2 regions of the Streptomyces sp. NPDC058880 genome follow, and region 1 is predicted to be linked to the other one. Evidence: riboswitches for the same ligand, from Rfam matches in the RefSeq annotation. Region 1 holds a riboswitch; the other holds the start of a gene.
The links. Region 1 has a riboswitch for glycine ahead of gcvP (aminomethyl-transferring glycine dehydrogenase). Riboswitches for the same ligand answer to the same signal wherever they lie in the genome.

Region 1 (12,099 bases):
CGCAGGTAGCGCAGCATCGCGGTCTCAGACCGGTACTGGTGAAAGACCGGGTGCGTCAGGTACGCGTCCGAGCGCAACAGGCCCTCGGGCAGGGTGTCGGCCGTGGCCTCGTCGAGCGCCTCGATGTCGGCGGTGACGCCGAAGGCGGCCCAGACGGCCTCGATGTCGGCGCGCAGCGTGGTCTCGTCACAGCTGATCGAGACGAGGTCGGCGTCGACCCGGTGCAGGTTGACCCCGCCCTCCCGGGCAGCCGCGACGACCTCGGCCGCGCGGCCCGGCACACGGACGGTGATCGTGTCGAAGTAGGCGCCGTGTACGGTCTCGACTCCGCCGGCCCGCAGACCGGCGGCGAGCAGCGCCGCGTAGCGGTGGGTGCGGCGGGCGATGGTCCGCAGGCCGTCCGGGCCGTGGTAGACGGCGTACATGCCGGCCATGACGGCGAGCAGCACCTGCGCGGTGCAGATGTTGCTGGTGGCCTTCTCGCGGCGGATGTGCTGCTCGCGGGTCTGCAGGGCCAGGCGGTAGGCCTTGTTGCCGTCCGCGTCCACCGAGACGCCGACGAGGCGGCCGGGCAGCGAACGGGCGTGCTTGTCCTGGACGGCCATGTAGCCGGCGTGCGGTCCGCCGAAGCCCATCGGGACACCGAAGCGCTGGGTGGTGCCCACGGCGATGTCGGCTCCGAGGGCGCCCGGGGACGTCAGGAGGGTCAGGGCGAGCAGGTCGGCCGAGACGGTGACGATGGCGCCGAGCTCGTGCGCCTGGTCGATGACCGGCTTGATCTCCCGGACGGCGCCGGAGGCACCCGGGTACTGGAGCAGGACGCCGTAGACGCCGCGCTCGGCGATCTCGGCGGGGATGCCGTCGGAGAGGTCGGCGACGACGACCTCGATGCCGATCGGCTCGGCGCGGGTCTCGATGACGGCGATGGTCTGCGGCAGGGCGTCGGCGTCGACGAGGAAGACGTTGCCCTTGACCTTGCCCACGCGGCGGGCCAGGGTCATGGCCTCGGCGGCCGCGGTGCCCTCGTCGAGCAGCGAGGCGCCCGAGGTCGGCAGGCCGGTGAGGTCGGCGACGACGGTCTGGAAGTTCAGGAGGGCCTCGAGGCGGCCCTGCGAGATTTCCGGCTGGTAGGGCGTGTACGCCGTGTACCAGGCCGGGTTCTCCATGACGTTGCGGAGGATCACCGGCGGGGTGAAGGTCCCGTAGTAACCGAGACCGATCATGGGGGTGAGGACCTGGTTGCGGTCGGCGAGCGAGCGCAGCTCGGCGAGCACCTCGGCCTCGGTCCGCGCCTCGGGGAGGTCGAGCGCGTCGGCGGTCTTGATCACATCCGGCACCGCGGCGGCGGTCAGTTCGTCCAGGGAGCCGTAGCCCACCTGGGCGAGCATCTTCGCCTGCGCCTCGGCATCCGGGCCGATGTGGCGCTGTTCGAAGGGGATGCCTCGCTCCAGCTGGGAGAGCGGAATGCGGTTGGCGGTCATGTACGGAGGCCTCCTGGTCATATGACCTGCGAGGGGCACCACGGCGCGGGCACCCGGACGGCCTCCCCCTCTGTCATCTGCACCTGAGAGTTTCACCGGATCTCACGGGGGTCTCCCGAGAGCTCCGGCTTTCACCGTCGGTGAGGAGGGGGACCGGCACTGCGCGCCCGGCACCCGCCCTGCTTTCCAGAGTGGCCTCGTCCGTGCGGTACGTATGCCTGAGAGATTCCGGGGAGGATTTGCTCCTTCGGCGCCTCCGTCTTGCTCACTCGGAGGACTCTCCCGCACAGGGTCGACAGCCGTCACCCAGCCTACCAGCGGGGTTCAAGAGGCTCCCCGAGTGGCCTCCTCTGCGGAAATGCCCTTCTGTAGTCACTAGGGAGCAGTTGCGACAGTTGCGACCATTTGGAGGGACCGTGCAGACCGACATCGATCCGCGCAGCCTGATCGGCCGCAAGGCGTTCGACCGCAACGGTGCCAAGATCGGCACCATCGACGAGGTCTATCTCGACGATGCCACGGGTGTCCCGGAATGGGCCGCCGTCCGCACCGGCTTCTTCGGCCGGGACGCCTTCGTGCCGCTGGAGCCGAGCGAGATGGTCGGCGAGACCCTGCGGGTGCCCTTCGAACGCTCCCTCATCAGGGACGCACCGGATTTCGGCGTCGGCCGCCACCTCTCCCCCGAGCAGGAACTCCAGCTCTATCACCACTACGGCCTGGACACGGCCCTCCCGTCCGACGTCGACCGCGACTTCGGCCGGCTGGCGGGCGACGAGGGCTGACCCGCGCCCCGGCGCCGCCCTACGCGGCCTCCCCCACCAGCGGCAACGGGTCGGACGGCGCCAGATCCGGGTCGTCCACCCGGAAGGTCCGCACCCGGCCGGGCTCCGACCCGGGCTGTTCGAACCGGACGGTGACCCGCCCCACCCCGCTGCCCTGGACCCACCCCGGCCCGTACAGCACGTGGCGTACGTCGCTTCCGGCCGCCCAGCGGCGCTCGGGAGCCTCTTGCTGCTCCGCGGGCGCCGGCGGCCCCTCCTGTGGCTTCTCGTCCCCTCCGGCGGCCTCCGGCTCGGTTCCCCCGGCCGCACCGCCCGTACCGTCCACCTCGGCCGCCACCTGAGGCTCGGCCGCGAGCGACTGGGCGAAGAGGTCCTCCTGCGTGTAGTCCGCCAGGCCGGTCACCCCCACCCCCAGCAACCGCACGCCTCCCGTGGTGTCCACCGCCTCCAGCAGCCGCGCGGCGGCCTCCCGCACCACCGCCGCGTCGTCCGTGGGGCCGCGCAGCGTCTCGGACCGCGTCAGCGTGGAGAAGTCGTAGCGCCGCACCTTGAGCACGATCGTGCGCCCCGAGTGCCCGGAGCCCCGCAGCCGCTGCACGCACCGGTCGGCGAGTCGCTGCACCTCGCCCCGGATCCGCACCCGGTCGTGCAGATCCACGTCGAAGGTGTCCTCGACCGACACCGACTTGGCGTCCCGCTCCGCGACCACCGGCCGGTCGTCCAGGCCCAGCGCCATCCGGTACAGCCCCGTGCCGTGCGCGCGCCCGAGCATCCGGACCAACTCGTCCTCCCCGGCCTCCGCCAGGTCCCCCACCGTGGTGATCCCGGCGCGGCGCAGGTGCTCCCCGGTGGCCGGCCCCACCCCCGGCAGAGTCCGCACCGGCATCGGAGCGAGCAGTTCCCGCTCGGTCCCGGGCTCGATCAGCAGCAGCCCCGCGGGCTTGGCCTCCTCCGAGGCGACCTTGGCCAGCATCTTCGACCCGGCCAGCCCCACGGACCCGCTGAGCCCGGTGGCGGCGGTGATGCCGGCCCGCAGCCGCTCGCCCGTCGCCCGCGCCAAGTGCGAGTCGAAGGCCGCCCCGCCCGCCTCCAGGTCCACGAAGGCCTCGTCCAGGCTGAGCGGCTCCACCAGCGGCGACAGTTCCCGCAGCATGGCCATGACCACGTCGCTGACCTGCCGGTAGAGCGTGAACCGCGGGATCAGGTAGGCGCCGTTCGGGCAGAGCCGCCTGGCCTGCGCCGTGGGCATCGCCGAATGCACCCCGAACCGTCGGGCCTCGTAGGAGGCGGTGGCGACGACCCCCCGTGGTCCGAGCCCTCCGACGATGACGGCCTTGCCGCGCAGGCTCGGCTTCGACGCCTGCTCGACGGAGGCGTAGAAGGCGTCCATGTCCAGATGCAGGATGGTCGGGGCGGCTCTCACGGCACCGATGCTGCCCTACGCCACTGACATTCCCGCGGCCCGGGCAGGCCGCTCAGCCGGCTCGGTTGCGACGGGCGGCCAGCTCGTCCGCCGGGTGGTGCCGGACCAGCGTCTCGCCGGTGTCCACCCGCTCCCCGTGCAGCTGTGACAGGGCGTTGCGCACGTCGCGCCACACCACCCCCACGGCGATGCCGAAGACGCCCTGCCCACCCTGGAGGAGACTCACGACCTGGTCCGGCGAGGTGCACTCGTACACCGTGGCGCCGTCGCTCATCAGCGTCATCCGCTCAAGGTCGGCGAGGCCGCGGTCGTGCAGATGCTGCACCGCCGTACGGATGTTCTGCAGCGCCACACCGGTGTCCAGGAAACGCTTGACGATCTTGAGTACCACGACGTCGCGGAAGCTGTAGAGGCGCTGCGTTCCGGAGCCGTAGGCGGCCCGCACGCTGGGCTCCACCAGCCCGGTGCGCGCCCAGTAGTCGAGCTGCCGATAGGTGATGCCGGCCGCGGCGCACGCCGTGGGTCCGCGGTAGCCGACCTGCTCGGGCGCCGGGTCGCCGTCCGGCGAACCGACCGGCGTCGACTCCGGCTGGCGGCGCGCGGGTCCGGCCGCACCACCGTGCAGCGGGTACGGCCCGGTGCCACTCCGTACGGGGGTGCCCCCGGTCGTACCGTCGCCCGTGATCCTCACGCCGACCCTCCGTCCTTGACCTGCCCACCTCGAAGGTAGGCAGTCACCAGGGGTGCGTCAACGATCGCCACACTCGGCACGCCGAGTGATAATCACCCTGAGAGTGGTTTCCCGTATCCGATTGCGGGGAAAGGCTACTCGAATGGGGTGATGGCGCGGCGTGGAGGACGCGGCGGCGACTCACTGTTGGCCGGTACCGAAGTCCTCGGGCGAGATCTGGTCGAGGAACTCGCGGAACTTCTCCACCTCGTCCTCCTGCTCGTCCGGAATGGCGATTCCGGCGTCGTCCAGCACGCCGTCACTGCCGTAGATCGGTGTCCCCGTCCGCAGGGCGAGGGCTATGGCGTCGGAAGGCCGCGCGCTCACCTCGACCCCGCTGGCGAAGACGAGCTCCGCGTAGAAGACGCCCTCCCGCAGATCCGTGATCCGGACCTCGGTGAGCTCCTCACCGACCGCCTCCAGCACGTCCTTGAACAGGTCGTGCGTCAGCGGCCGGGCAGGGGCCATACCCTGCTGGGCGAAGGCAATGGCCGTCGCCTCTCCCGGACCGATCCAGATGGGGAGGTACCGGTCGCCTCCCACTTCACGCAGGAGCACGATCGGTTGGTTGGAGGGCATTTCCACCCGGACACCCACAACGTCGAGCTCGTTCACACAGCAACCCTAGGACCTGCCCGGCAGGTTTGGGTAGTCGGGGCTCCACCTCGGCCGCCGCGCTCAGCGCAACCGGACCCCGAGGGCCGTCTGCACCAAGGCCTCGTGCAGCCGTACGGAGAGCCCCGCGAGCTCTTTCACCGTGGCCTGTGCGTGGGCCCTGGTCTGCGGGTTGCGGTGTCGGCGCAAGGGTGCGACGACCTGCTCCACCAGCCCCGCCTCCCGCTCGGCGGCCGCCTTCATCGCGCGCAGGTGGCGCGGCTCCAGGCCGAAACGCCCCAGGTCGGCCACGAGCCGGGCCACGGTGAGCGCGTCGGCGTCGAACCCGCCGCCCGGCGCCTCGGCGAGGAGCCCGTACGACTCCCACTCGACGAGCTGCTCCTCGTCCACGCCCACGGCCTCCAGGAGCTCGGCCCGCCCCACCCGGGCGGCGGGAGGCTCCTCCTGCCCCGTCTCGCCGTACAGGGCGGCGGGGTCCGACGGATCGGCGCAGTCGCCGTGCGCCGCCGGTGCCGGGATGCGGACCTGCTCCCCGCGTGCAAGGGCGTCGAGCTGCTCGCGGATGACTTTCAGCGGCAGGTAGTGATCACGCTGCAGGCGCAGGATGCGGGCGAGGCGCTCCACGTCCTCCGTGCTGAACTTGCGGTACCCGGAAGGTGTACGCCGGGGTTCGACCAGCCCCTCCGCCTCCAGGAAACGGATCTTCGAGATCGTGACTTCGGGGAACTCGTCACGCAGCGTGGTGAGCACCGTGCCGATGCTCACCAGCCGCCCGGCCGAGCCGGCGGTGCCGTTCCCGGCGCCGCCTGTCGGATTGCGCAGCATGGGACCTTCCCTCGGGTGCCCCCGGACCGGGTCCGGGGGAGGGTCAGACGCCCCGCAGGCTCGCGTAGAAGACCAGCCGGTACTTGCCGATCTGCACCTCGTCGCCGTTGTGCAGGGCGACGGAGTCGATGGGTTCACGGTTGACGTACGTGCCGTTGAGGCTGCCGACATCGGCCACGGTGAAGCCGCCGTCCTGACTCCTGCGGAATTCGACGTGCCGCCGGGAGACGGTGACGTCGTCCAGGAAGATGTCGCTCTGCGGGTGCCGGCCGGCCGTCGTCAGTTCGCCATCCAGCAGGAAGCGGCTGCCGGAGTTGGGTCCGCGCCGCACGATGAGCAGGGCGGAACCGGGCGGCAGCGCCTCCACCGCGGCCTGGGCCTCGGGGGACAGCGAGGACGACACGTGCGTCTGTCCCGACACCTCGGCCTCGTAGGCCTCGAGGCCGGAGATCGAGATGGTGGACGTGGTCTCCGAAGCGCGCTCCGGCGTCAGGCCCGCCCGCAGCGGCGCTCCGCAGTTGGAGCAGAACCGGCTGGCCGCATCGCTGCGGTGTCCGCACCTGCTGCAAACCTGCTCGGCCGACATGGACGGCTCCTCGCGCCGCGGCTGCCCCGCGGAGGCATTGGTGGCGTACGGGTCGGGGGCAAACCCTCCACCCGCACTTGAGGTTGATGGTTCACCGAAACCTATGCGGCCGGTACCGGCAGGGTCAACAGACGACGCGCCGGGGGCACCCGGAACTTCGCCCGCGCCGGCGACCTCGTCGCGGAACAGCGGCCGGTCACCCTGCCCTTCCGCGCCCCCGGCGCGGTGCCTGGCCGCGCCGCTCTCCTCGCGGTTCTTCTTGCCGAACAACTTCTCAAACAACTTCACGGGCGATTCCCCTTGACTGAAACAGACCCGCCCGTGGGGCAGGACGAACTCCGCATGCAGACACCTGCCGACCCGGACATTCTCACAACGTCCGTAACCACCAGACAGTTTCCACCACGCACCGCAACTTCGGTGCGGCGACCCCCCGCAGGCATCAGCCTGCGTGAGCCGCTCCACCTTCCACTCCGCTCCACCTTCACCCCGATGACGACCGAGCGTAGTCAGGCTGCTTCGCAGCCCGCAAGGCGTCCACAACGATCTTCGCCGACCGTGTGACGGCGACCGTGGCCTGCTCCTTCTCCAGCGTCTGGACGACACCGCCCGGGATGTTGAGCGCCGGCTCCAGATCCTGGGGCTTCCCGATCACCTTGAACTCATAGGGTTGTGTGATCTTCTTGCCGTCGATCCCGACCCCACCGTTCTCGTCCGAGAAGTACGAGCCTGCCACGATGCGCACCCCGTTGATCTGGATAGCCTCGGCCCCGGCGGCCCGCAGCTCCTGGAGCGTGTCCAGCAGCTGGTCGGGCCGCACCTGGCCGGTGGGATCGCTGATCCTGAGTGTGATGCCCGGCCCCTGGGCTGCCACCGTACCGGCCAGGATGCCGAGTTGACGCTCCTTCTCCGCGGTCTGCCTGCGGGCCTCCTCCGCCTGGTTGGAGCTGCTCTCCAGCTCCCGGCGCTGGTCTTCCAGTCGCTGCTTCTCGTCCTCCAACCGCTTGGTCCGCCCGTCCAGCTCGTCGAGGATGCGTACCAGGTCCTCCTGCCGCGCCCCGCGCAGCGCGCTGGAGTCGCTGTTCGACCGGACCTGGATGGCCAGACCCAGTCCGAGGACGAACAGCAGCAGCGCAACGATCAGTTGGGCCCGGCTGACCCTCGGAGGCCACAAGCCGGCCGCCAGCCGCTGCCGGCCGGTCTCCTCGGGCACCGGCTCGGCCTGTGCCTTTCCCTGTTGAAGAGGCCGTTCCGGGACGTTCGGTTCCTCGGCGGGGGTGTCGTTCGCGTTCATGTCGATCACGCCCGGAACACGTGGCGGCGAATGGCCGCGGCGTTGGAGAAGATGCGGATGCCGAGCACGACCACGACTCCGGTGGACAGCTGCGAGCCGACGCCCAGCTTGTCGCCGAGGAAGACGATCAGTGCGGCCACGACGACGTTCGACAGGAACGACACCACGAAGACCTTGTCGACGAAGATGCCGTCGAGCATGGCGCGCAGACCCCCGAACACCGCGTCGAGGGCCGCCACCACGGCGATGGGCAGATAAGGCTCCACCACGGCCGGTACCTCGGGCCGGACCAGAAGTCCGACCACCACTCCGGCCAAGAGGCCCAGTACCGCGATCACGATGCACCCTTCTGCTGCTCTACTGCTGTGGCTGTGCGGACGATCAGGCTCGAAGCGGCCGGAAGCCGCAGTTCGTCGGCTGGGGACAGGGTGTAGCGGATGCCGTAGCTCTCCTGCAGCACGTGCAGGTACTGGCCGTCCGCCGAGTCCTGGAAGGCCGGGCCGAGTCGCTGCTTGTCCCCCACCGCCAGTACTTCGTACGGCGGTACCAGCGGCCGGTTGTCGACCAGTATGGCGTCGCCCGCGGCCCTGATCGCCGACAGCTCCGTCAGCCGCTGCCCGTTGATGGAGACCGCCTCCGCACCGGACTGCCACAGTCCGTTGACGATCTTCTGCATGTCACGGTCGCGGACCCGGCCGGTGTCGGAGAATCCGCTGCTCTCGCGCGGCTTCCCGCCGCCGCCCGTGGAGGAGCCCTTGGCGTCGTCCACCACCAGTCTGATCCCCGGCCCGCGGACCTCGGTGGCGCCGGCCAGCTGGGAGACGAGCTCGCCCTGGCTCCCGCCGGGCTGTTTGAGGGCCGCACGCTGACGTGCGGCGACATCGGTCCTGAGCCGGTCGATGTTCTGTTCCAGGGCGTCGGCGCGCTCGTCGGCCCGCTGCACCCGGTCGATCAGCTCCTGGCGCTCCTTGGCGAGCACCGGCGCGTCAAGGCGCGCCTCGGCCGCGCCGAGCGTGACGACCATCGCGGCGACCACGAGTCCGGCGGCGAGCCCCAGCTTGGCCTTGAGGGTGCGGGGCAGGCCGGCCGTGCCGTCCGCCCGGCGCCGGGCGGTCGCCTCGGCGTAGCCCTCGTCGAGGCTGTGGTCCATCACGTGCGTCAGCAGCGACATGGAGGCGTCGGGGCGCGCAGGCGCAGGGGACGCCGGAGTCCGGTGGGGGGGCGGCTGCGACATGCCGCACATCGTCGCATGTCGGCGCCGCACACACCCAATGCGTCCGTCCGGTGGGCAGGGCCGGGCCTCCCGCCCCCGCCCACCGGACTTCCGTTCAGGTCATCGACCGCCGGGCGCTCAGTGCCCGGCGCCGTCCACCACGCCCGCCCATTCTTCGAGCAGCGCCTGCGCGGAGGCGTCGTCGGGGCCTTCGGCCCACAGGTGCGTCACGGCCTCCGCCGGGTCCGGCAGCACCAGCGCCCACCGTCCGTCGGCCTCCACCACCCGCACCCCGTCGGTGGTGTCCACCTGCCGGTCTCCGGCCGCTTCCACGACCCGTCGCATGACGAGCCCCTTCACCGCCCACGGCGTCGGCACATCCCGCTTGAGTACGTGCGCCCGCGGGATCCGGGCGTCGATCTGGCTCAGTGTGAGCTGGGTGCGCGCCACCAGGCCGAGCAGTTGCACGAACGCCGCCGAGCCGTCGAAGACACTGCTGAACTCCGGAACGATGAAGCCGCCCCGGCCGTCTCCACCGAAGATCGTGTTCTCGGCCCGCCCGACGCGGGTCAGGTCGTCGGGCGAGGTCGTCGTCCACTCCACCTGTGTTCCGTGGTAGGCCGCCACCTGCTCGGCGACCCGCGTCGTGGTCACCGGCAGCGCGACCTTGCCGCTGCGCTTCTCGGCGGCCACCAGGTCGAGCATGACCAGCAGCGCCCGGTCGTCCTCGATGATCCGCCCTCGCTCGTCCACGAGCGAGATGCGCTCGCCCACCGGATCGAACCGTACGCCGAAGGCCGCCCGTGCCGAGGCCACGATCTCGCCCAGTCTCACCAGGCCCGCCCGCCGGGATTCGGCACTCTCCGTCGGCCTGGACTCGTCGAGACCGGGGTTGATCGTCAGGGCGTCCACCCCGAGCCGGCCGAGGAGGCTCGGCATGACGAGTCCGGCGCTGCCGTTGGTGGCGTCGACGACCACCTTGAGTCCGGCGTCGGCGATCCCGGTGGTGTCCACCCGCCGCAGCAGCGAGCCCGTGTAGCCGTCGAAGACGCTGCCCGGGAACTGCAGGTCGCCGATCTCGCCGGGGAACGCCCGCCGGTACTCCTGGCGCGCGTACACGCGGTCCAGCTTGCGCTGCTGCTGGAGCGAGAGGTCCGCTCCCCGTTCGTCGAGGAACATGATGTCGACGGAGTCCGGTACTCCGGGGGAGGTCCGCAGGACGATCCCGCCGGCGCTGCCTCGCGCGGTCTGCTGCCGGGCCACGGGCAGCGGTACGTTCTCCAGGTCGCGTACGTTGATCGCGCTGGCCTGGAGTGCCGAGATCACGGCCCGTTTGAGCGCTCGGGCGCCACGGGAGTGGTCGCGGGCCGTGGTGACGATCGCGCCCTTCTTCAGCGTGGTGGCGTAGGCACCTGCGAGGCGGACCACCAGCTCGGGGGTGATCTCGACGTTCAGGATTCCGGAGACACCGCGCGCGCCGAAGAGGTGGGCCTGTCCACGTGACTCCCAGATGACGGACGTGTTGACGAAGGCACCGGCTTCGATCGTCTTGAAGGGGTAGACGCGTACGTTCCCCTGGACGATCGATTCCTCACCGACGAGGCACTCGTCGCCGATGACGGCGCCGTCCTCGATCCGTGCCGCGCGCATGATGTCGGTGTTCTTGCCGATCACGCAGCCACGGAGGTTGCTGTGGGGCCCGATGTACACGTTGTCGTGGACGACGGCCCGGTGCAGGAAGGCACCGCTCTTGACGACGACGTTCGACCCGATGACGGTGTGCTCACGGATCTCCACACCGGCTTCGATCTTTGCGTAGTCCCCGATGTAGAGCGGTCCGCGCAGCACGGCCTCCGGGCTGACCTCGGCTCCTTCGGCGACCCACACGCCGGGCGAGATCTCGAAGCCGTCCATCTCGACCTCGACCTTGCCCTCGAGCACGTCGGCCTGCGCCTTGACGTAGCTCTCGTGCGTGCCCACGTCCTCCCAGTAGCCCTCGGCCACGTAGCCGTAGATCGGCCGGCCTTCCTTCATCAGCTGGGGGAAGACGTCGCTGGACCAGTCGACCGAGACATCGGCCTCGACGTAGTCGAAGACCTCGGGCTCCATGACGTAGATGCCGGTGTTCACGGTGTCCGAGAACACCTGGCCCCAGGTCGGCTTCTCCAGGAAGCGCTCGACCTTGCCTTCCTCGTCCACGATCGTGATGCCGAATTCCAGCGGGTTCGGCACCCGGGTGAGGCAGACCGTGACCAGTGCGCCCTTCTCCTTGTGGAAGCGGATCAGGTCGGTGAGGTCGAAGTCGGTCAGCGCATCGCCGGAAATGACGACGAAGGCGTCATCCTTCAAGGCCTCCTCGGCGTTCTTCACGCTGCCGGCGGTCCCGAGTGGCTTTTCCTCGTTGGCATAGGTGAGCTCCATCCCGAGCTCTTCGCCGTCCCCGAAGTAGTTCTTGACGAGCGAGGCCAGGAACTGCACGGTGACCACGGTCTCGCTGAGCCCGTGCCGCTTGAGCAGCCTGAGTACGTGCTCCATGATCGGGCGGTTCGCCACCGGCAGGAGCGGCTTGGGCATGCTCGAGGTCATGGGACGAAGGCGTGTGCCCTCGCCACCGGCCATCACGACGGCCTTCATGTCGGAAGAGTCCTCCTTGAGAGATGACAGTCGTGCCGACTCTCACCCGCCTCGTTCGGTGACTTCGCGACTCCTCCGCGTCATCCGGCGTCGGACGGGCTCAATCGGCCGTGGCGTCAGCCTTCACCAGACGGCGGACTTGAACCACGTAAAGGATTCCTGCCCACCAATAGAGGGTTGTACCCCATCCCGCGAACGCCCATCCGAAAACTGAGGCCAACCAGGCCAACCAGCCGCTTCCGTCACTGAGCAGGAGCAGCGGGAAGGCGTACATCAGGTTGAAGGTCGCGGCCTTGCCGAGGAAGTTGACCTGCGGCGGCGGATATCCGTGGCGGCGCAGGATCCACACCATGACCAGCAACATCAGCTCACGTGCGAGGAGCGCTCCGGTGAGCCACAGTGGCAGGATCTCGCGATAGGTCAGACCGAACAGCGTCGACAGGATGTAGAGGCGGTCCGCGGCGGGATCCAGCAGCCGGCCGAGCTTGCTGATCTGGTTCCAGCGCCGGGCGAGCT
Region 2 (19,465 bases), on a different contig from region 1:
GCCGTCGGCCCGGGCGTGACCCTGTACGCCCCGGGCGACGAGGTGTACGGCATGCCGCACTTCCCGCGCCAGGCGGGGGGCTACGCGCAGTACGTGGCGGCGCCGGCGCGGCACTTCGCCCGCAAGCCCGGCTCCCTCGACCACGTGCAGGCGGCGGCGCTGCCGCTGGCGGCGCTCACCGCGTGGCAGGCACTGGTGGACACCGCCGGCGTCACGGCCGGGCAGCGGGTGCTCGTGCACGCGGCGGCCGGCGGGGTCGGGCACCTGGCGGTGCAGATCGCCAAGGCCCGCGGCGCGTACGTGATCGGCACCGCCAGCGCGGCCAAGCACGAGGTGCTGCGCGGGCTGGGCGCCGACGAGCTGATCGACTACCGCTCGGTGGACTTCGCCGGGGCGGTCTCGGACGTCGACGTCGTGCTGGACGCGCTGGGCGGCGACACCGCCGAGCGCAGCCTGAAGGTCCTCAAGGCCGGCGGCCACCTGATCTCGCTGCCCGGCCCGGACTCCGTCCCGGCGGGCGCCGACGGGGTGAACGCGACCTGGGTGCTGGTCGACCCGGACCTGAAGGGCCTGGAGGCGATCGCAGACCTCGCGGACCGGGGCCTGCTGAAGCCGCTGATCGAGACGGTGCTCCCGCTGGAGCAGGCCGCGAAGGCCCACGAGATCGGCGAGCAGGGCCGCACCACCGGCAAGATCGTCCTGACGGTGGTCTGAGCCGGTCCGTCAGACGGCGGCCGCGGCCCGCGTCGTCGTCGCGATGGTGGCGGAGCCGACCACGCGGGTGCCGTCGTAGAGCACGATCGCCTGGCCGGGGGCCACGCCGCGGACGGGCTCGGCGAAGGAGACGCGCAACTCGCCGTCCACCACCTCTGCGAAGACCTCGGTCTCTCCGCCGTGGGCGCGCAGCTGGGCGGTGTAGGTGCCCGGGGCGGCCGCCTCGGCCCCGCACCAGCGGGGGCGGATCGCGGTGAGGGCGCTGACGTCGAGGGCCTCGACGGGTCCGACGGTGACGGTGTTGTTCACCGGGGAGATGTCGAGCACGTAGCGCGGCTTGCCGTCGGGGGCCGGGTGGCCGATCCGCAGGCCCTTGCGCTGGCCGATGGTGAAGCCGAAGGCGCCGTCGTGCGTGCCGACCTTCTCGCCGGTGGCCCCGTCGACGATGTCGCCCTCGGCCTTGCCGAGGCGGCCGGTGAGGAAGCCCTGGGTGTCTCCGTCGGCGATGAAGCAGATGTCGTGGCTGTCGGGCTTCTTCGCGACGGCCAGGCCGCGGGCCTCCGCCTCGGCGCGGATCTCTTCCTTGGTGGTGAGGGTGTCGCCGAGCGGGAAGAGGGCGTGGGCGAGCTGCTTGTCGTCGAGGACGCCGAGGACGTAGGACTGGTCCTTGGCCAGGTCGGAGGCGCGGTGCAGCTCGCGGGAGCCGTCCTCCTTCAGCACGACGGTGGCGTAGTGGCCGGTGCAGACGGCGTCGAAGCCGAGGGCGAGGGCCTTGTCGAGCAGCGCGGCGAACTTGATCTTCTCGTTGCAGCGCAGGCAGGGGTTCGGGGTGCGCCCGGCCTCGTACTCGGAGATGAAGTCCTCGACGACGTCCTCGCGGAAGCGCTCGGCGAGGTCCCAGACGTAGAAGGGGATACCGATGACGTCCGCGGCACGGCGGGCGTCGCGGGAGTCCTCGATGGTGCAGCAGCCACGGGCTCCGGTCCGGAAGGACTGCGGGTTCGCGGAGAGCGCGAGGTGGACGCCGGTCACGTCGTGCCCGGCTTCGACGGCGCGGGCGGCTGCGACGGCGGAGTCCACTCCGCCGGACATGGCGGCCAGGACGCGAAGGGGGCGGTCGGTGCGCGGCAGGTTCTCAGTCATAGCACCGTCCAGGGTACGGGGGAACCGAGCGGGGTCACAGCGCGTTATCGGCTACAGGGGGTGGATCACATGGCCGAGCAGGGGAACAAGAGATCGAAGTCGGGGCGGACGCGCCGGGCGGTGCTGCTCGGCGGGCTGGGCATCGTCGCCGCGGGGGCGGTCGCCGGCCGGGAGGAGATCCGCCGCGCGTGGTGGCTGCTGCCGGGAGTGGCCAAGCCGCGCAAGGAGGGCGAGATCGACCACGCGGGGGCGGGCTGGACGGCCGCCTCGCCGGCGAACTGGCGGATGGCCGACCGGCCCGACGACTACCGGGTGGACCGGATCGTCGTGCACGTCACACAGGGCGGCTTCCAGTCCTCGGTGGACGCCTTCAAGAATCCGTGGCACAAGGCTTCGGCGCACTACATAGTCCGGGGAGACGGGCATGTGGAGCAGATGGTGCGCGAGTTGGACGTGGCCTTCCACGCGGGCAACCGGTCGATGAACGAGCGCAGCGTCGGCATCGAGCACGTCGGTTTCGTGGACCGGCCGGAGGACTTCACGGACGCCCTGTACGCGGCTTCGGCCCGGCTGGCCGCCGACATCTGCCGCCGCTACGACTTCCCGGCGGACCGCAAGCACATCGTCGGGCACTCCGAGGTGCCCGGCGCCGATCACACGGATCCGGGCGGGCACTGGGACTGGGACCGCTACCTGCGCATGGTTCGGGAGGCCCTGGCCGCTCCGGCCTGAGCCTCCCCGCGATCAGCTGAGACCGGCCGTCCGGGCCCGCTCCACCGCGGGACCGATGGCCGCGGCCAGGGCGGCAACGTCCTCCTTGGTGGAGGTGTGGCCGAGGGAGAAACGCAGAGTGCCGCGGGCCAGCCGAGGATCGGTGCCGGCCGCCAGCAGGACATGGCTCGGCTGGGCCACGCCCGCGGTGCACGCCGATCCGGTGGAGCACTCGATGCCCTGGGCGTCGAGCAGGAGCAGCAGGGAGTCGCCCTCACAGCCGGGGAAGCTGAAGTGCGCGTTGGCCGGAAGCCGCTCGTCGGGGTCGCCTCCGAGGACGGCGTCGGGCACGGCCGCGAGGACCGCGGCCACCAGGTCGTCGCGCAGGGCGCCGACCTCGGCGGCGAACCGCTCCCGCCGCTCGGCGGCGACGACGGCGGCCACCGCGAAGGCGGCGATGGCGGGAACGTCGAGGGTGCCGGAGCGGACGTGCCGTTCCTGCCCGCCGCCGTGCAGGACGGGTACGGGACTCTGGTCGCGGCCGAGGAGCAGCGCTCCGATGCCGTAGGGGCCGCCGATCTTGTGACCGCTGACGGTCATGGCGGCGAGGCCGCTGTCGCCGAAGTGGACGTCGAGCTGCCCGAAGGCCTGGACGGCGTCGGAGTGCAGCGGGATGCCGGCCTCGCGGGCGGTGTCGGCCAGTTCACGGACCGGCATGACGGTGCCGATCTCGTTGTTGGCCCACATGACGGTGGCCAGGGCGATGTCGCCGGGGTTGCGCTCGACGGCTTCGCGGAAGGCGTCGGGGTGCACGCGCCCGTAGCGGTCCACGGGCAGGTAGTCGACCTCGGCGCCCTCGTGCTCGGCGAGCCAGTGCACGGCGTCGAGGACGGCGTGGTGCTCGACGGGGCTGGCGATGACCCGGGTGCGGGCGGGGTCGGCGTCGCGCCGGGCCCAGTAGAGGCCCTTGACGGCGAGGTTGTCGGCTTCCGTGCCGCCCGCGGTGAAGACCACCTCGCTGGGGCGTGCGCCGATCGCCTCGGCGAAGGCCTCGCGGGCCTCCTCGACGGTACGGCGGGCCCGGCGGCCGGCGGCGTGCAAGGACGAGGCGTTCCCCGTGGCGGCGAACTGCGCGGTCATCGCCGCGGCGGCCTCCGGCAGCATGGGGGTGGTGGCGGCGTGGTCGAGGTAGGCCATGATCCCCCGATTCTAGGGGCCCTCCTGCGGCCCTCCGCCCGGCGGGACCCGATCCGGCCGGGCCGCGGGGGCTCATGCCCGCCCCGCGACCTCCCGGCCGGGCGCCGCGCCGCGCGCCGGAGGTCACATGCGCAGGGCCCGTGCCAGCTGGCGGGACTGGGCGACCAGGTGGTCGGTGGAGTCCCAGACCTCGGCGTCCTCCTCCAGGAAGCCGCCGGCCAGGTTGCGGGTGGTGATGGAGATCCGCAGCGGGCCGGGGGCCGGGCGGCGGCGGATGTGCGTGGTGAGCTCCACGGTCGGGGTCCAGGCCACCAGGCCGAGGTCGAAGGCGGTCGGCGGCAGTGCGTCCACCGCGAGGAGCATGGACAGCGGGTCGGCGTCGCGGCCGTCGGCCAGCTCGAACCAGGCCCGCATCTCCCCCTTGCCGGAGGGGGCGCCGACGGCCCAGCCCGCCGTCGCCGGGTCGAGCCGGAGCCGGAGCCGGTCCACGATGGCGGAGCTGCCGGGGATCGGCGCGGGGCCGGCCTCGGGGCCGATGCAGTTCTCGTAGGAGGGCATGAGCGGCGGCTCGGCGACGGTCCGCACGTCGTCCGGCAGGGACGCGAGGTCGCCGTACGAGGCGAGGACGCGGATGCGCTCGACCTCGTTGCCGTGCTCGTCGTACTGGAAGAGCGAGGCCTGGCCGGTGGAGAGGGTACGGCCGACTCGGACGACCTCGGTGCGGATCACGGCCGGGCCGGGCACGGAGGACGTCAGGTAGTGCGCGGAGACCGTGAAGGGGTCCGGGTGCGGGAGGGCCGCCGACAGGGCCCGTCCGACCAGGGCCAGCAGGTAGCCGCCGTTGACAGCGGCGATGATCGTCCAGCCGGCGGAGAGCTCCGCGTCGTACACGCCGGGCTCGCCGGCGCGCTCGGTGATGGCGGTGTCGCGGTCGAACTCGCTGTCGCCGATGGATGCCTGGGCAGCTGCATATGACATGGAACGACGGTACACCTGCTTACTACTAAGCGGTAGCTTTCTGTTGCTACGGCTCTTCGGCCACCGAGGAGCGGCGGTTCCAGGCCAGCGGCGCCCGCCAGTGGTAGCGCATGGCGAGGAGCCTCAGGACGAAGGTGGTCACGATCGCCAGGCCGGTGGTGACGGCGTTGAGCGAGTCCAGGGCGATGGAGACGGCGACCATCGCGGCACCCACGGTGGCGGGCACGGCGTACATCTCGCGGTCGCGCAGCAGCGAGGGCACCTCGTTGACCAGCACGTCGCGCAGTACGCCGCCGCCGACGGCCGTAGCCAGGCCCAGCGCCGCGGACGCGGTCAGGCCGAGGCCGTACTCGTAGGCCTTGGTCGTGCCGGTCACACAGAACAGTGCGAGGCCGGCGGCGTCGAAGACGTTGATCGCCCGGTTGATCCGCTGAACCTCGGGGTGCAGGAAGAAGACGATCGCGGCGGCGATCAGCGGGGTGACGAAGAAGCTGAGCTCACCGAAGGCGGCCGGCGGGACGGCACCGATGACCAGGTCGCGGAAGAGGCCCCCGCCGAGGGCGGTGACGAGGGCGAGCACGGCGATGCCGAAGACGTCGAAATTCTTGCGGACGGCGAGCAGGGCACCCGCGGTGGCGAAGACGAAGATGCCGGCGAGGTCCAGCGCATGCTGGACCCCGGGCGGGAAGAGATCGTGGAGCACCGGGCCATTGTCGCCCCTCGGCTCCCGCCCGGGTGACGCGTCACCCCCGGCTCCCGCCCAGGTGGCGGGCCCCGCGGCGGCCGCTGTCCCCGGCGGCGCGCCGGCCGTGCCGGGGACAGCCCCCGGCACGGCCGGGGCGGCCTACTGCGAAGCCGTCGTCACCGCGTCCGCCGCACCCGGGAGGGGCGTGTCGCCCGGAGCCTGGTCGGGGGCGTTCTCCGGGTGATGGCAAGCCACCTGGTGCCCCGTCTTCAGCGCGAGCAGCGGCGGCTCCTGGGTGGCGCAGATCTGCGTCGCCTTCCAGCACCGCGTGTGGAAGCGGCAGCCGCTCGGCGGCGAGATCGGGGACGGCACGTCTCCCTTGAGCAGGATGCGCCCGCTCCTTGCGCCGCGCCGCCTCGGGTCCGGCACCGGCACGGCCGACATCAGGGCCGCCGTGTACGGGTGCATCGGCTCCCCGTACAGGGACGCGTTGTCGGCGAGCTCGACGATCTTGCCGAGGTACATCACCGCGATGCGGTCCGACACGTGGCGGATGACCGACAGGTCATGCGCGATGATCACATAGGTGAGGCCGAGCTCCTTTTGGAGGTCGTCCAGCAGGTTGACCACCTGGGCCTGGATCGAGACGTCGAGCGCCGAGACGGGCTCGTCCGCGACCACCAGCTTCGGCTTCAGCGCCAGGGCCCGCGCGATGCCGATGCGCTGGCGCTGGCCGCCCGAGAACTCGTGCGGGTAGCGGTTGTAGTGCTCGGGGTTGAGGCCGACGAGCGACAGCAGCCGCTGGACCTCCGCCTTGAGCCCGCCCTCCGGGACGACGTTCTGGAGCTTGAACGGGGCGCTGACGATGGTGCCCACCGTGTGGCGCGGGTTCAGCGAGCCATAGGGGTCCTGGAAGATCATCTGCACGTCGCGGCGCAGCGGGCGCATGCCCGCCACCCCGAGGTGCGTGATGTCCTTGCCCTCGAACTCGATCGTGCCGCCGCTCGGTTCGAGCAGCCGCGTGATCAGCCGGCCCATGGTCGACTTTCCGCAGCCGGACTCGCCGACGATGCCCAGGGTCTCCCCGCGCCGGACGTCGAAGTCGAGTCCGTCGACGGCCTTGACCGCGCCCACCTGGCGCCGGATCAGCCCCTTGGTGATCGGGAAGTGCTTCGCCAGGCCGGTGACCTTGAGCAGGACTTCGGGCGAGTCCGTGGCCTGCGCGGGAATGACCACCGCTTCCGGCTTCTTCGTGTCAGGCGTCTCGGTCACAGCTTCGGCGCAATCTCTTCGGTCCAGATCCGGGTCCGCTCGTCCTGCGGCATGTGGCAGGCGGACCAGTGGCGGCTGTCGTCCTGGGTGAGCTCGGGCCGGACCGTACGCGTCACGTTGCCCTTGGGCACGTCGGCGTACGGGCAGCGCGGGTTGAAGGCGCAGCCGTCGGGGATGTTGATGAGGCTGGGCGGGGAGCCCTTGACCGGGATGAGGCGCTCGCTCTGCTCGCGGTCGATGCGCGGCATCGAGCCCAGCAGGCCCCAGGTGTAGGGGTGGCGGGGCTCGTAGAACACCTTCTCGGCGGTGCCCCGCTCGACGCACCGGCCGCCGTACATCACGAGGATCTCGTCGGCCATCTCCGCGACGACGCCGAGGTCGTGCGTGATCATGATGACGGCGGAGCCGAACTCCTTCTGCAGATCGCGGATCAGGTCCAGGATCTGCGCCTGCACGGTGACGTCCAGCGCCGTGGTCGGCTCGTCCGCGATCAGCAGGTCAGGATTGTTGACCAGCGACATCGCGATCATCGCGCGCTGGCGCATACCGCCGGAGAACTGGTGCGGATAGTCGTCGACGCGCTTGCCGGGCTCGGGGATGCCCACCCGGTCGAGCATCTCCACGGCCCGCTTGCGCGCCGTCTTCTTGTCCACGTCGTTGTGGACGCGGTACGCCTCCACGATCTGGGAGCCGATCGTGTAGTAGGGGTGCAGCGCGCTCAGCGGGTCCTGGAAGATCATCGCCATGTCGCGGCCCCGCAGCCTGCGCACCTCCTCGGGATCGGCCGTCAGCAGTTCCCTGCCCCCGAGCCAGATCTCGCCCGACATCTCGACGCTGGAGCGGTCGGCGTTGCCCGCCCGGTGCAGGCCCATGACGGCCAGCGAGGTGACCGACTTGCCGGAGCCGGACTCGCCCACGATGCCGAGGGTCTGTCCCTTCTCCAGCTGGAAGGAGAGCCCGTCCACCGATTTGACGACTCCGTCGTCGGTGGGGAAGTGCACCTTGAGGTCGCGGACGTCGAGGAAGGCCTCGGCGGGACGGCCTGCGACCGGATCCGCCGAGAGGGCCGTGCCGGTGGAGGCGGCGTCCGCGGTACGGGCGTCGGCGCTGACGCCCTTCCCCTTCTGAGTCGGGTCGGTCACGACAGCCTCACCCTCGGGTCGATGATGGCGTAGACGAGGTCGACCACCAGGTTGCAGAACACGATGAAGAAGGCGGCGAACAGGGTCACGCCGAGGATCTTCGGCAGGTCGTTGACCGCGATCGCCTGGTAGGCGTACTCGCCGACGCCGTGGTAGGAGAAGACCGTCTCGGTGACGATCGCGCCGCCGAGGAGCAGCCCGAAGTCCATGCCGAAGATGGTCACGATCGGGGTCAGCGCGGAGCGCAGTCCGTGGCGGGTGACGACCACCCGCTCGCGCAGGCCCTTGGCCCGGGCGGTGCGGATGTAGTCCTCGCTCATGGTCTCCAGCATTCCGGCCCGGGTGAGCCGTGCGTAGAGCGCGGAGTAGAGGAAGGCCAGCGTGCACCAGGGCAGGACCAGTCCCTGGACCCAGGCGGCCGGGTCGTCGGAGAAGTCCACGTAGACGTTGGTGAACACCGGCCAGTTGAAGACGAAGACGGCCAGCGCGAGGGTGCCGGTGAAGAACATCGGCAGGGAGACGCCGGCGAGGGCCACGCCCATCGCGAGCCGGTCGAAGAGCGAGCCGGGCCGCAGGGCCGACACCACGCCCGTGGTGACACCGGTGACCAGCCAGATGGCGGCCGCCCCCAGGGTGAGGGAGGCGGTGACGGGCAACCGGCTCACGATGTCGGGCCAGACCTCGACGTGGTCCTTGAAGGAGTAGCCCAGGCAGGGGGCGTTGCACTGCGAGGGGCTGGGGCCGTAGTTGAACTCGCGGCCCGCGAAGATGCCCCTCAGGAACTCCCAGTACTGCGCGTACAGGGGTTGGTCGAAGCCGAGGTTCTTCTTGACCGCGGCGATGGACTCGGGCGAGGGGTTCTTGCCCACGTACTGCGTGGCCAGCGAGTCGGCCGTGCCGCCGGCCAGCCGGGGCAGCAGGAAGAAGATCGCGAAGGTGATCGCGCTGACAACGAGCAGCAGGAACACCGCGGCGAACAGCCGCCGGACGATGTACACAAACACGGGGGTCGGCTTCGGCGTCCGCCGGTCCGTACCGCCCCCGGTCGGGGGGCGGTACGGACCGGCGCGCGCGCTGCTGCCTTCACCTGCCTTCCACGGTTCTGGCAGATCTGGCTGAGAGGGTCGAACTGCCTGAGGACTTGGCGTCCGGGTTTACTTCAGGCCGATGTTGAGGTAGTCGTACTGACCGCTCCACGCCGGGTTGGAGACCACGTTGGTGAGCTTGGGCGAGCGGTAGTGCAGGACCTTGAAGTAGGTCAGGGGCACGATGACCGCCTGGTCCATGACCTTCTTGTCGATCTCGCCGTAGACCTTCTCGCGCGCGGCGGCGTCGGTGTTGGCGATGTTGTCGTTCAGCATCTTGTTGATCTCGGGGTCGTTCAGCTGCGACAGGTTGGTGTTACCGGTCTTGCTGATCGCGTCACCGTGGACGACCTGCTGGAGGAAGCCGAAGCCGCTCGGCCAGTCGGCGCCCCACTGCATCATCATGAGGCCGATCTTGTTGTCCTCGGTGAACTTCGGGACGCCCGCGTAGTCGCTGAAGTACTTGCCGGCCGGGAACTGCTGGATCTTGACGTTGATCCCGACCTTCTTCAGGGACGCCTGGATGGCCGTGGCCATGTCGACCTCGCCGGCGCGGTCGTTGCGCGCGGTGATGGTGGTCTCGAAGCCGTTCGGCTGTCCGCAGGCGGTCAGCGCGGCCTTGGACTTGGCCTCGTCGCCCTTGTTGTCAGGGGTCTCGTAGGTGTTGAAGTCCACGTGCCCCGGGATGTCGGTCGGCAGGACGGTGCTGGCGATGGCGCCGCGGGTGGGACCGCCGAACGCGGTCTGCACCGACACCTTGTCGATCGCGTACTGGACCGCCTTGCGGCACTCCACGTTGTCGAAGGGCGCCACCTTGGTGTTCATCGCCATGTAGACCAGGCGACCGCCCTCGGCGTTGTCGGTGTTGGGGTCCTTCGAGGTCAGCAGCTCGGTCTGGGTCTGCTGGGCCACACCGTTGCCGACGATGTCGATGTGGGTGTTGCCGGCCTTCAGGTTGGAGTCGATCGTCTCCTGGTTGACCTTCAGCTTGACGACGATCTTCTCCGGGAGCTGCTTGCGCAGCGGGTCCGTGGAGGCGTCCCAGTTGGGGTTGCGGACCAGGACCGCCTGCTTGTCGTGCTCGTAGCTCTCGAACATGTACGAGCCCGAGGAGACGATGTTCTTCACATAGTCCGCGCCGTTGTCCTTGGCCTTCGGCACGGGGGCCGACTGCGGGTTCGCCAGCAGGTAGTCGAACTCGGCGAAGGGCTGCTTCAGCTTGAAGACGATCGTCTGGTCGTCGGGGGTCTCGATGGACTGCAGCCCCGTGTCGGACTTGTCCTTGTACGGGCCCTCGTAGGGGGTCTCGTTGTCCTTGAGGTACTGCGCGAGGTAGTTCGGGCCGTTGGAGTGCACGTCACGGGCGAAGTTGCTCCGCTCGACGGCGTACTTGACGTCCTTGGAGGTGATCTCCGTACCGTCGCTGTACTTCACGCCCTTGCGAATCTTGTACGTCCAGGTGGCACCGCCGTCACTGGGGGTGCCGAGGCTCTCGGCGAGGTCCGGGACGACCTTGTTGCCCTCGGCTCCGGCGCCGGGAGCGAAGGTGGTCAGCGGACGGGCGTACAGGCGGCTGAAGTTGAAGACGAAGCCGTAGTAGGTGTTGCCGGGGTCGAAGGAGTCGGGGGTGTCGGACGCCTCGTAGACGAGCGTTCCGCCCTGCTTGTCGGAGGCGTTGACCACGCCCTTGACGGCGGCGTTGGATCCGGCCGACTTGTCGTCGCCGGCGGTCTTGTCACCACCATTGCAGGCGGAGGCGGTGAGGGCGACGGTGATGGCGGCGGCAAGCACCGCGGCTTTTCTCGACCTGCTTCTCATGACGGAGTGATGCCCCCTGATTCGGAGTGGTGGTGGTACGGGCGGTGCCTCGGCCGGATGCCCGGGAGACGGGCGGATCAGCGCGAGCTCTTGGGGTCCAGGGCGTCGCGCAGGCCGTCGCCGAGGAGGTTGAAGGCGAGCACGGTGAGGAAGATCGCCGTGCCCGGGACGACCATGAACATCGGGTCGACCTTGTAGTAGTCCACGGCGGAGCTGAGCATTCCGCCCCACGAGGCCTGCGGTGGCTGGATACCCACGCCGAGGAAGCTCAGAGAGGCCTCGAAGAGGATGTTGGTCGGGATGAGCAGGGTGGCGTAGACGAGGATCGGCGCCACCAGATTGGGCAGCAGCTCCCGGAAGACGATGAAGGGGCCGCGGGCGCCGAGGCTGCGGGCCGCGTCGACGAACTCCCGCTCGCGCAGCGACAGCGTCTGGCCGCGCACGATGCGCCCGATGTAGGGCCAGCCGAAGAAGCCGATCACGAAGATCAGCACGCCGATGTGCAGCGGCAGTCCCTCCAGCCCGAAGGCCCCGCCCTGGAGGGCGGCCGAGATGGAGATCGCGAAGAGCAGCAGCGGGAAGGCGAGGAAGGTGTCCATCATGCGGCTGATCACCGTGTCGGCCCAGCCTCCGTAGTACCCGGCGACGACGCCCAGCACCGAGCCGATCAGCACCGAGAGGAGGGTCGACCCGAAGGCGACCAGCAGGGAGACCCAGGAGCCTTCCAGGATGCGGGTGGCGATGTCGCGGCCGAACTTCGGCTCCACGCCGAGGGGGTGCTCCCAGCTGATACCGCCGAAGGAGCCGATCGGAGTGGCCAGGGAGGGGTCGATGAGGTCCTGGTGCAGCGCGTCCGGGTCCAGGCCGAACACCCACTGGATCGGCTGCGACAGCGCGGCCAGCACGACGAGGAGCAGCACGACCGCGCCGCCGGCCATCGCCACCTTGTCGCGCTTGAGTCTGGTCCACGCGATCCGGCCGAGCGAGCGGCCCTCGATCGCCTTCTGCGGAACGTCGGGGGTGGCCACGGCCGCGGACTCGGCCGCGTTGGTGTCGTGCAGTGGTGCCGTCATCGTGGTGGGGACCCCTCTCGGCCGACGGTGGCCGGCCCATGCCCGCCGCTGTGGCGGCTTGGTTCAATCGGCGTCGCTGGTGGTGCGATTGGCGAGAAAATGTGCCGGAAGTGCACGTGAAGAGCCGGTGTTCGTGAGATGGACCGGCCTTCGGTGGGGGGAGTCTTCAACGCGCTCTCAACCGCCCGCCAGACCCCCCGGGGATGTGATGCGCAACCGTGATCTGGGCTTACACCTTCCGCTATCCGAACCGCCAGGCCTGTTGAGCGGTGAAACACCGCGCGTTCGGCGCGGAACGGACATCAGACCCAACTGCCCTTTCAGACGTGAATCTTGGGCCTATTCAGCGGATATGCCGAAGGCCGCACCGATGGGACCGGTGCGGCCTTCGAGATGGACGTCTCGATATGCGGATTTCGCGCCAGGAGCCCCCGCGGGTCCGCGGGGGCTCCTGGGGGCGGGCCGGGTCAGTACGCCGGGGCCTGGCCCTCGCGGTCGTAGAAGGGCCGGGTCTGCGCCCGCAGCCACATCGCCACGGGGTCGTGCTCGTCGCCCAGCGCGACGGTGCACACCGGGACGCCCTCGGGCACCGCCCCGACCGACTGGCGCATCATTTCCCGTACGGATTCCAGCGCGGGCGCGGAGGCGTCGTACAGGTCGAGCCCGACGGCGAGGTAAGGGGACCCGAGTGCCGGCTGCACCCAGGCGCGGCGCAGCGACCGCACGGCCGGTGTGCGGTGCGCATGCTGGGTCAGCAGACCGTAGAACTGGGGCAGTTCGATGCTGGGCTCGGACAGCCGCAGTGGGCCCGCGGGCATCCGGTCCAGGCCGGTCGCGATGCGGCGCAGGTCGGCCCAGGGCACGCCGAGGCCGCCGCCCTGGGCATGCGGGTTGAGCCACAGACCCCAGCGGTCCGGGTAGAGGGCGCGGGCGATGTCCCGCCCCGTGACCACTTCGTAGCCCCGGTTCCAGCCGCTCGCGGCCAGTTCCTGGGGGGAGGTGACGCAGGGGGCGTAGCCGAGCCCCTCGACCTCCATGCCGCCGTACTGGGCGTCCGGGGACCCCGGCTGCCCCTGCCACAGCAGCATCCACAGCCGGCCCTCGGACAGGGCCCGCAGCAGTGACTCGTAGCTCTCGTAGCGCCCGGGAGTCACCTGGCGCATCATGTGCTCGACCTGCCCGGCCGCGGCCGTGCCTGACGCACTCACCCGGTACCCCTCTTCGTCCGCCCGTCGCTCCACGCGTGCCTTACCCGGGCCAGCGCTCATGCGTGCGGCCGGGAGATGTAACCAGCTTAAGCGGCCCTACGCGAGGTAGAAGGGGCGTACGCGCTCACGAATCCAGTCCGTGACCGGGTCCTGGGCCGCGTCCAGGAGGATCAGTTGCACGGGCCACGGCGCCGGAACGCGCGCCAGGGCGCGTCCGAGCGCCTCCATCGGCGCCTCCCGCATCTGTGGCTCCCACCCCGCCAGGCGGACACCGACGAAGAGTTCCGGTGCCCCGCCCTCGACGCTGGCGAGGCAGCGGTGCGCCGCCGCGACCACTCCGGTGGCGCGGAACTCCTCGCCGGCGGCAGCCAGGAAGTCCACCGGGTCCTCCTGCCAGTCGGGCTCGAAGAGCCGTACGCGGCCGCCGGTCGCGGAGCCGTCGAGCGGGCTGCGGCCCGCACGGCAGAGCTCGGCGACGGCGGGCGGGGGCAGCGGGACGCCGACGGCGCCCTCCGGATTGACCGCGATGCCGAGCTGCGGGGGCAGCCCCCGGGCGAACTCGACCGCCGGGGCCACCGCGAAGTCCATGCCGGGGCCGACACAGGCGAGGAACTGGGCCTCGGAGCTGTAGACCGGGACGTACGCCGCCCCGCCGATGTCCATGGTGGGCAGGTCCAGACCGGCCGTGTCGGGGCCGCCGCCGCCCGGCAGGGGCACCCACACCCTGCTGCGCCCGAGCACCTCCAGGATCCGGCCGCCGGCGTCCGGCTGCCCGAGCGCCGCCCCGAGCACCTGCTCCAGCTCATTTTCCGGCCAGCCGCTGCCCTGCATCTGCCCCTGCCCCTGTCTGGTCCCGCACGTGCGGTCCCGCGCGTGTCGCCCCGCAGGGTACCGGCCGCGGGGCGGGCACCGCCGCCGGGGATCCGGGTCGGCCCGGCCCGGCGGTCAGCCGTGGAAACCGATCCCCGTCACGGCGGCGGCCGAGCGGCGGTCCAGCAGGGTCGCGGAGGCGCAGCCGGCGGGCGGGCGGCCCGCCTCGGCGTCGCGCAGCAGGCGGCCCACGGCGCCGCGGTGGCGGGCGAAGGCGTAGGCAGACACCCCCCGGCCCCGCGCGGCCTGGCCGGAGAGCGCCTCCTCGGGGCTGCTGTCCAGGAGGACGAGGTGCAGCGACCGGCCCCGGCGGCGCGCGGCCGCGGAGAGCAGGGCGCGCACCCAGCTCTGAGTGCCGCAGTCGTGGACGACGACGGAGTCGCCGGAGCGCAGGATCCGGTACAGCCCCCAGTAGTGCGCGGCGCGTACCAGCGGGCGGTAGACGGCGTAGGGCAGCCGGGCGGGCATCCGGCGCTCCCAGCGTTCACGGGTGTCCTGGGAGTCGACGGCGCCGCCCTCCGGCGCGGCTCGCTTGATCAGCGTGCTCTTGCCGCCGCCGGGCAGCCCGGAGACCACGACGATGTCGCCCTCGGCGAAGCCGAGCCGCCGGGGTCCGCGCAGTGCGGGGCCGCGCAGGTCGCGCACGGGGCCGAGGCCGCCGTCGGCAGCCCTCCCGCGCTCGCGCGCGCCGCGCCGCTGGGCCGGCACCGCTTCGACGGCTCCCGTCGCCGTCACCACTCCGAATCTCCGCACAGTGCTCGCCTTCCCCCCGCGTCGGGCCACCGGGACCCTTCCCACCGAGTGTAAAGAGACGGTAATCCGGCATCCACGGTTCCACTCGGCCCGTTCGGAGGGGCGTACGAACTTTCGGACCCCCACCCCCGATCCCGAGCATGCCGTGCAATGATGTGCGCCATCTGGACCAACTGCATACCGGCCGCTTGAATCCGCGCGGGAGAGTCCCGGCAGGCCGCGAGGCCGTGCCGGGCGCCGAAGGAGCAAGAACCTCCCTTGAATCTCTCAGGCCCCGTACCGCGTGGATGAGGCAGATCTGAAAAGCGAGCTGCGCGCCAGCTCCACCCAAGGTGCAAGTCGGGGAGACCGGCGATCGGACGATCGGCGGAACTCTCGGCGAACCTCTCAGGTTCCGATGACAGATGGGGAGGAACGTCCTCGTCATGTCATGTCGATGCCCTGGGACCCGGGAGCCACACCCATGAGCACTGCCCCCCGCCTGACCGCCCTCGATGCGCTGCACCGTTCGCTCGGTGCGACCATGACCGATTTCGCGGGCTGGGACATGCCGCTGCGGTACGCCAGCGAGCGCGACGAGCACAACGCCGTACGCACCAAGGCCGGCCTCTTCGACCTGTCGCACATGGGCGAGATCACGCTGACCGGCCCGGAGGCCGTCAAGGCCCTGGACTACGCGCTGGTCGGCAACATCTCCACCGTCGGTGTCGGCCGTGCCCGCTACACGCACATCTGCCAGGAGGACGGCGGGATCGTCGACGACCTGATCGTCTACCGCCTCGGCGAGACCGAGTACATGGTCGTCGCCAACGCCTCCAACGCCCAGGTCGTCCTCGACGCCCTGACCGAGCGTGCCGCCGGCTTCGACACCGAGGTCCGCGACGACCGCGACGCGTACGCGCTGATCGCCGTGCAGGGTCCGGAGTCCCCCGGCATCCTGGCGTCGCTCACCGACGCCGACCTCGACGGCCTGAAGTACTACGCGGGCCTGCCGGGCACCGTCGCGGGCGTGCCCGCGCTGATCGCACGCACCGGCTACACCGGCGAGGACGGCTTCGAGCTGTTCGTCGCCCCCGAGCACGCCGTGGAGCTGTGGCAGGCGCTGACCAAGGCCGGCGAGGGCGTCGGCCTGGTTCCGGCCGGCCTGTCCTGCCGCGACACCCTGCGCCTGGAGGCGGGCATGCCGCTGTACGGGCACGAGCTGACCACCTCCCTGACCCCGTTCGACGCAGGTCTGGGCCGGGTCGTGAAGTTCGAGAAGGAGGGGGACTTCGTCGGCCGCGCCGCCCTGGAGGCCGCCGCCGAGAAGGCCGCCGACCAGGCCCCGCGCAAGCTGGTCGGCCTGATCGCCGAGGGCCGCCGCGTCCCGCGCGCCGGCTTCCCCGTCGTCGCCGACGGCAAGGTCATCGGCGAGGTCACCTCGGGCGCCCCGTCCCCGACGCTGGGCAAGCCGATCGCGATGGCGTACGTGGACGCGGAGCACGCCGCGCCCGGCACCTCCGGCGTCGGCGTCGACATTCGCGGTACGCATGAGCCGTACGAGGTCGTCGCGCTGCCGTTCTACAAGCGGCAGAAGTAGCCCTCCGCGCACGACGTCCGCCGTCCGGGCAGCCGTACGGCGTCGTCTCAGTACCCAAGACCGCAGTTCGTATCCACTCCCCCGCATCCAGGAGAATCAGGCCATGAGCAACCCCGAGAAGCTGCGTTACACCAAGGAGCACGAGTGGCTGTCGGACGTCGTGGACGGCGTCGCGACGGTCGGTATCACGGAGTTCGCGGCCAACGCGCTCGGTGACGTCGTCTACGCCCAGCTCCCCGAGGTCGGCGACACCGTGACCGAGGGCGAGACCTGCGGCGAGCTGGAGTCGACCAAGTCGGTCAGCGACCTGTACTCCCCGGTCTCCGGCGAGATCGTCGAGGCCAACCAGGACGTCGTCGACGACCCGGCGCTCGTGAACACCGCCCCGTTCGAGGGCGGCTGGCTGTTCAAGGTCCGCCTCTCCGAGGAGCCCAAGGACGCGCTCTCCTTCGAGGAGTACACCACGCTCACCGCCGGTAACTGACCCCAGGGGATCCTGATGTCTGTACTGAACACCCCTCTCCACGAGCTCGACCCCGACGTCGCCGCAGCCGTCGACGCGGAGCTCGTGCGCCAGCAGTCCACCCTGGAGATGATCGCGTCGGAGAACTTCGCTCCGGTCGCCGTCATGGAGGCCCAGGGCTCGGTCCTCACCAACAAGTACGCCGAGGGCTACCCGGGCCGCCGCTACTACGGCGGCTGCGAGCACGTCGACGTGGTCGAGCAGATCGCGATCGACCGCATCAAGGCGCTGTTCGGCGCCGAGGCCGCGAACGTCCAGCCGCACTCCGGTGCGCAGGCGAACGCCGCCGCGATGTTCGCGCTGCTCAAGCCGGGCGACACGATCATGGGCCTGAATCTGGCCCACGGCGGTCACCTGACCCACGGCATGAAGATCAACTTCTCCGGCAAGCTCTACAACGTGGTCCCCTACCACGTGGACGAGTCCGGCCAGGTGGACATGGCCGAGGTCGAGCGCCTCGCCAAGGAGTCAAAGCCGCAGCTGATCGTCGCCGGCTGGTCCGCCTACCCGCGCCAGCTGGACTTCGCCGCCTTCCGCCGCATCGCGGACGAGGTCGGCGCCTACCTGATGGTCGACATGGCGCACTTCGCCGGTCTGGTCGCCGCGGGCCTGCACCCGAACCCGGTGCCGCACGCCCACGTCGTCACCACCACCACGCACAAGACCCTCGGCGGTCCGCGCGGCGGTGTCATCCTGTCGACGCAGGAACTGGCCAAGAAGATCAACTCTGCGGTCTTCCCCGGCCAGCAGGGCGGTCCGCTGGAGCACGTGATCGCGGCCAAGGCCGTCTCCTTCAAGGTCGCCGCCTCGCCCGAGTTCAAGGAGCGCCAGGAGCGCACCCTGGAAGGCGCGAAGATCCTCGCCGCCCGCCTGGTCCAGGACGACGTCAAGGCCGTGGGCGTGGACGTCCTCACCGGCGGCACCGACGTGCACCTGGTCCTGGTCGACCTGCGCAACTCCGAGCTGGACGGCCAGCAGGCCGAGGACCGCCTGCACGAGGTCGGCATCACGGTCAACCGCAACGCCATCCCGAACGACCCGCGGCCGCCGATGGTGACCTCGGGTCTGCGGATCGGCACGCCGGCCCTCGCCACCCGCGGTTTCGACGCCGAGGCCTTCACCGAGGCCGCCGAGATCATCGCGCAGGCGCTGAAGCCGACGTACGACGCCGAGGGCCTCAAGGCGCGCGTCTCGGCGCTCGCCGCGAAGTTCCCGCTGTACCCGTCGCTCTAGCGGCGGCGCGAAAGGGCCCGGCCTCGTCGTCTGCGCACGGGCCGGGCCCTTCCCGTACCCGCCGGCGTCCACCCCGGCGCGTCCGGCACCCGCCCCGGGCGGGCGGACACCCCTGCCGCCCAGCGCCGGGGCCGGTCTCCGGCAGCCGGCGGGGCCCGGCGCCGCGCCCCCGCGGCGCGAGTGGACACCTTCCCGACCTGTCCACGTAATCCTTCCCACCTCGTCCGGCAGCCAGGACGTTCACCGCACCGCGTTAAGCTCGTCTGTCGGACAAAATCTGAACAATCCGCCTCTCCTGCCCCCTCCCACCCCACGAGCAGACAAGGGAGTCCGCCACCGTGGCCATCTCCGTCTTCGACCTCTTCTCCATCGGCATCGGTCCCTCCTCCTCCCACACGGTCGGTCCGATGCGCGCCGCGCGCATGTTCGTGACGCGACTGAAGAAGGACGGCGTGCTCGCCCAGACGGCCTCCGTGCGGGCAGAGCTCTTCGGCTCCCTCGGCGCGACCGGCCACGGCCACGGCACGCCCAAGGCCGTGCTGCTCGGTCTGGAAGGCCACTCCCCCCGCACCGTGGACGTGGAGACGGCGGACGACGAGGTGGATCGCATCCGCAGGAGCGGCCGCCTGCGGCTGCTCGGGGCGGAGATAGGCGACGTCCACGAGATCGCCTTCGACGAGCCGAACCAGCTGATCCTGCATCGCCGGCGGTCCCTGCCGTACCACGCGAACGGCATGACGCTCTTCGCGTACGACGAGGCCGGCACCCCTCTGCTGGAGAAGACCTACTACTCGGTCGGCGGCGGTTTCGTCGTCGACGAGGACGCGGTGGGCGAGGACCGGATCAAGCTCGACGACACGGTGCTGAAGTACCCCTTCCGCTCCGGTGACGAGATGCTGCGGCTGGCCGACGAGACCGGCCTGTCGATCTCCTCCCTGATGTTGGAGAACGAGAAGGCCTGGCGTACGGAGGAGGAGATCCGCGAGGGCCTCCTGGAGATCTGGCGCGTCATGCAGTCCTGCGTCTCGCGCGGCATGTCCCGCGAGGGCATCCTCCCGGGCGGCCTGCGGGTCAAGCGCCGCGCCGCCTCCACGGCGCGCCAGCTGCGCACCGAGGGCGACCCGATGATGCACCGCAGCGAGTGGACGACGATCTACGCGATGGCGGTCAACGAGGAGAACGCGGCGGGCGGCCGGGTCGTGACGGCCCCGACGAACGGCGCCGCGGGCGTCCTGCCGGCCGTGCTGCACTACTACATGAACTTCGTGCCGGGCGCGGACGAGGACGGCGTGGTCCGCTTCCTGCTCGCTGCGGGCGCGATCGGCATGCTGTTCAAGGAGAACGCGTCGATCTCCGGCGCCGAGGTCGGCTGCCAGGGTGAGGTGGGATCGGCCTGCTCGATGGCGGCCGGCGCCCTCGCCGAGGTGCTGGGCGGCACGCCGGAGCAGGTCGAGAACGCCGCCGAGATCGGCATGGAGCAC

Region 2: it holds a riboswitch for glycine, as region 1 does, so the genes downstream of both, gcvT (glycine cleavage system aminomethyltransferase GcvT) here and gcvP (aminomethyl-transferring glycine dehydrogenase) in region 1, are expected to answer to the same signal.

What each region holds. Positions count from the first base shown of each region.
Region 1 is NZ_JBHYMC010000100.1:348-12,446, reverse strand. It holds gene gcvP (aminomethyl-transferring glycine dehydrogenase) at 1-1,481, opposite strand, end outside; glycine riboswitch at 1,678-1,776, opposite strand; gene ACFW2G_RS31805 (PRC-barrel domain-containing protein) at 1,898-2,263, shown strand; gene ACFW2G_RS31800 (DNA polymerase IV) at 2,283-3,686, opposite strand; gene ACFW2G_RS31795 (MerR family transcriptional regulator) at 3,739-4,377, opposite strand; gene ACFW2G_RS31790 (bifunctional nuclease family protein) at 4,558-5,031, opposite strand; gene ACFW2G_RS31785 (MerR family transcriptional regulator) at 5,095-5,856, opposite strand; gene ACFW2G_RS31780 (FHA domain-containing protein) at 5,900-6,838, opposite strand; gene ACFW2G_RS31775 (DUF881 domain-containing protein) at 6,927-7,736, opposite strand; gene ACFW2G_RS31770 (small basic family protein) at 7,742-8,074, opposite strand; gene ACFW2G_RS31765 (DUF881 domain-containing protein) at 8,071-8,979, opposite strand; gene ACFW2G_RS31760 (mannose-1-phosphate guanyltransferase) at 9,088-11,583, opposite strand; gene ACFW2G_RS31755 (CDP-alcohol phosphatidyltransferase family protein) at 11,684-12,099, opposite strand, start outside.
Region 2 is NZ_JBHYMC010000027.1:12,321-31,785, forward strand. It holds gene ACFW2G_RS17595 (NADP-dependent oxidoreductase) at 1-714, shown strand, start outside; gene mnmA (tRNA 2-thiouridine(34) synthase MnmA) at 724-1,857, opposite strand; gene ACFW2G_RS17605 (N-acetylmuramoyl-L-alanine amidase) at 1,927-2,589, shown strand; gene ACFW2G_RS17610 (cysteine desulfurase family protein) at 2,602-3,765, opposite strand; gene ACFW2G_RS17615 (thioesterase family protein) at 3,889-4,743, opposite strand; gene ACFW2G_RS17620 (trimeric intracellular cation channel family protein) at 4,790-5,446, opposite strand; gene ACFW2G_RS17625 (ABC transporter ATP-binding protein) at 5,588-6,664, opposite strand; gene ACFW2G_RS17630 (ABC transporter ATP-binding protein) at 6,697-7,842, opposite strand; gene ACFW2G_RS17635 (ABC transporter permease) at 7,839-8,846, opposite strand; gene ACFW2G_RS17640 (ABC transporter substrate-binding protein) at 8,997-10,745, opposite strand; gene ACFW2G_RS17645 (ABC transporter permease) at 10,823-11,818, opposite strand; gene ACFW2G_RS17650 (enhanced serine sensitivity protein SseB C-terminal domain-containing protein) at 12,286-13,026, opposite strand; gene ACFW2G_RS17655 (enhanced serine sensitivity protein SseB) at 13,123-13,857, opposite strand; gene ACFW2G_RS17660 (AAA family ATPase) at 13,972-14,649, opposite strand; glycine riboswitch at 14,839-14,941, shown strand; gene gcvT (glycine cleavage system aminomethyltransferase GcvT) at 15,113-16,228, shown strand; gene gcvH (glycine cleavage system protein GcvH) at 16,332-16,712, shown strand; gene glyA (serine hydroxymethyltransferase) at 16,728-17,984, shown strand; gene ACFW2G_RS17680 (L-serine ammonia-lyase) at 18,323-19,465, shown strand, end outside.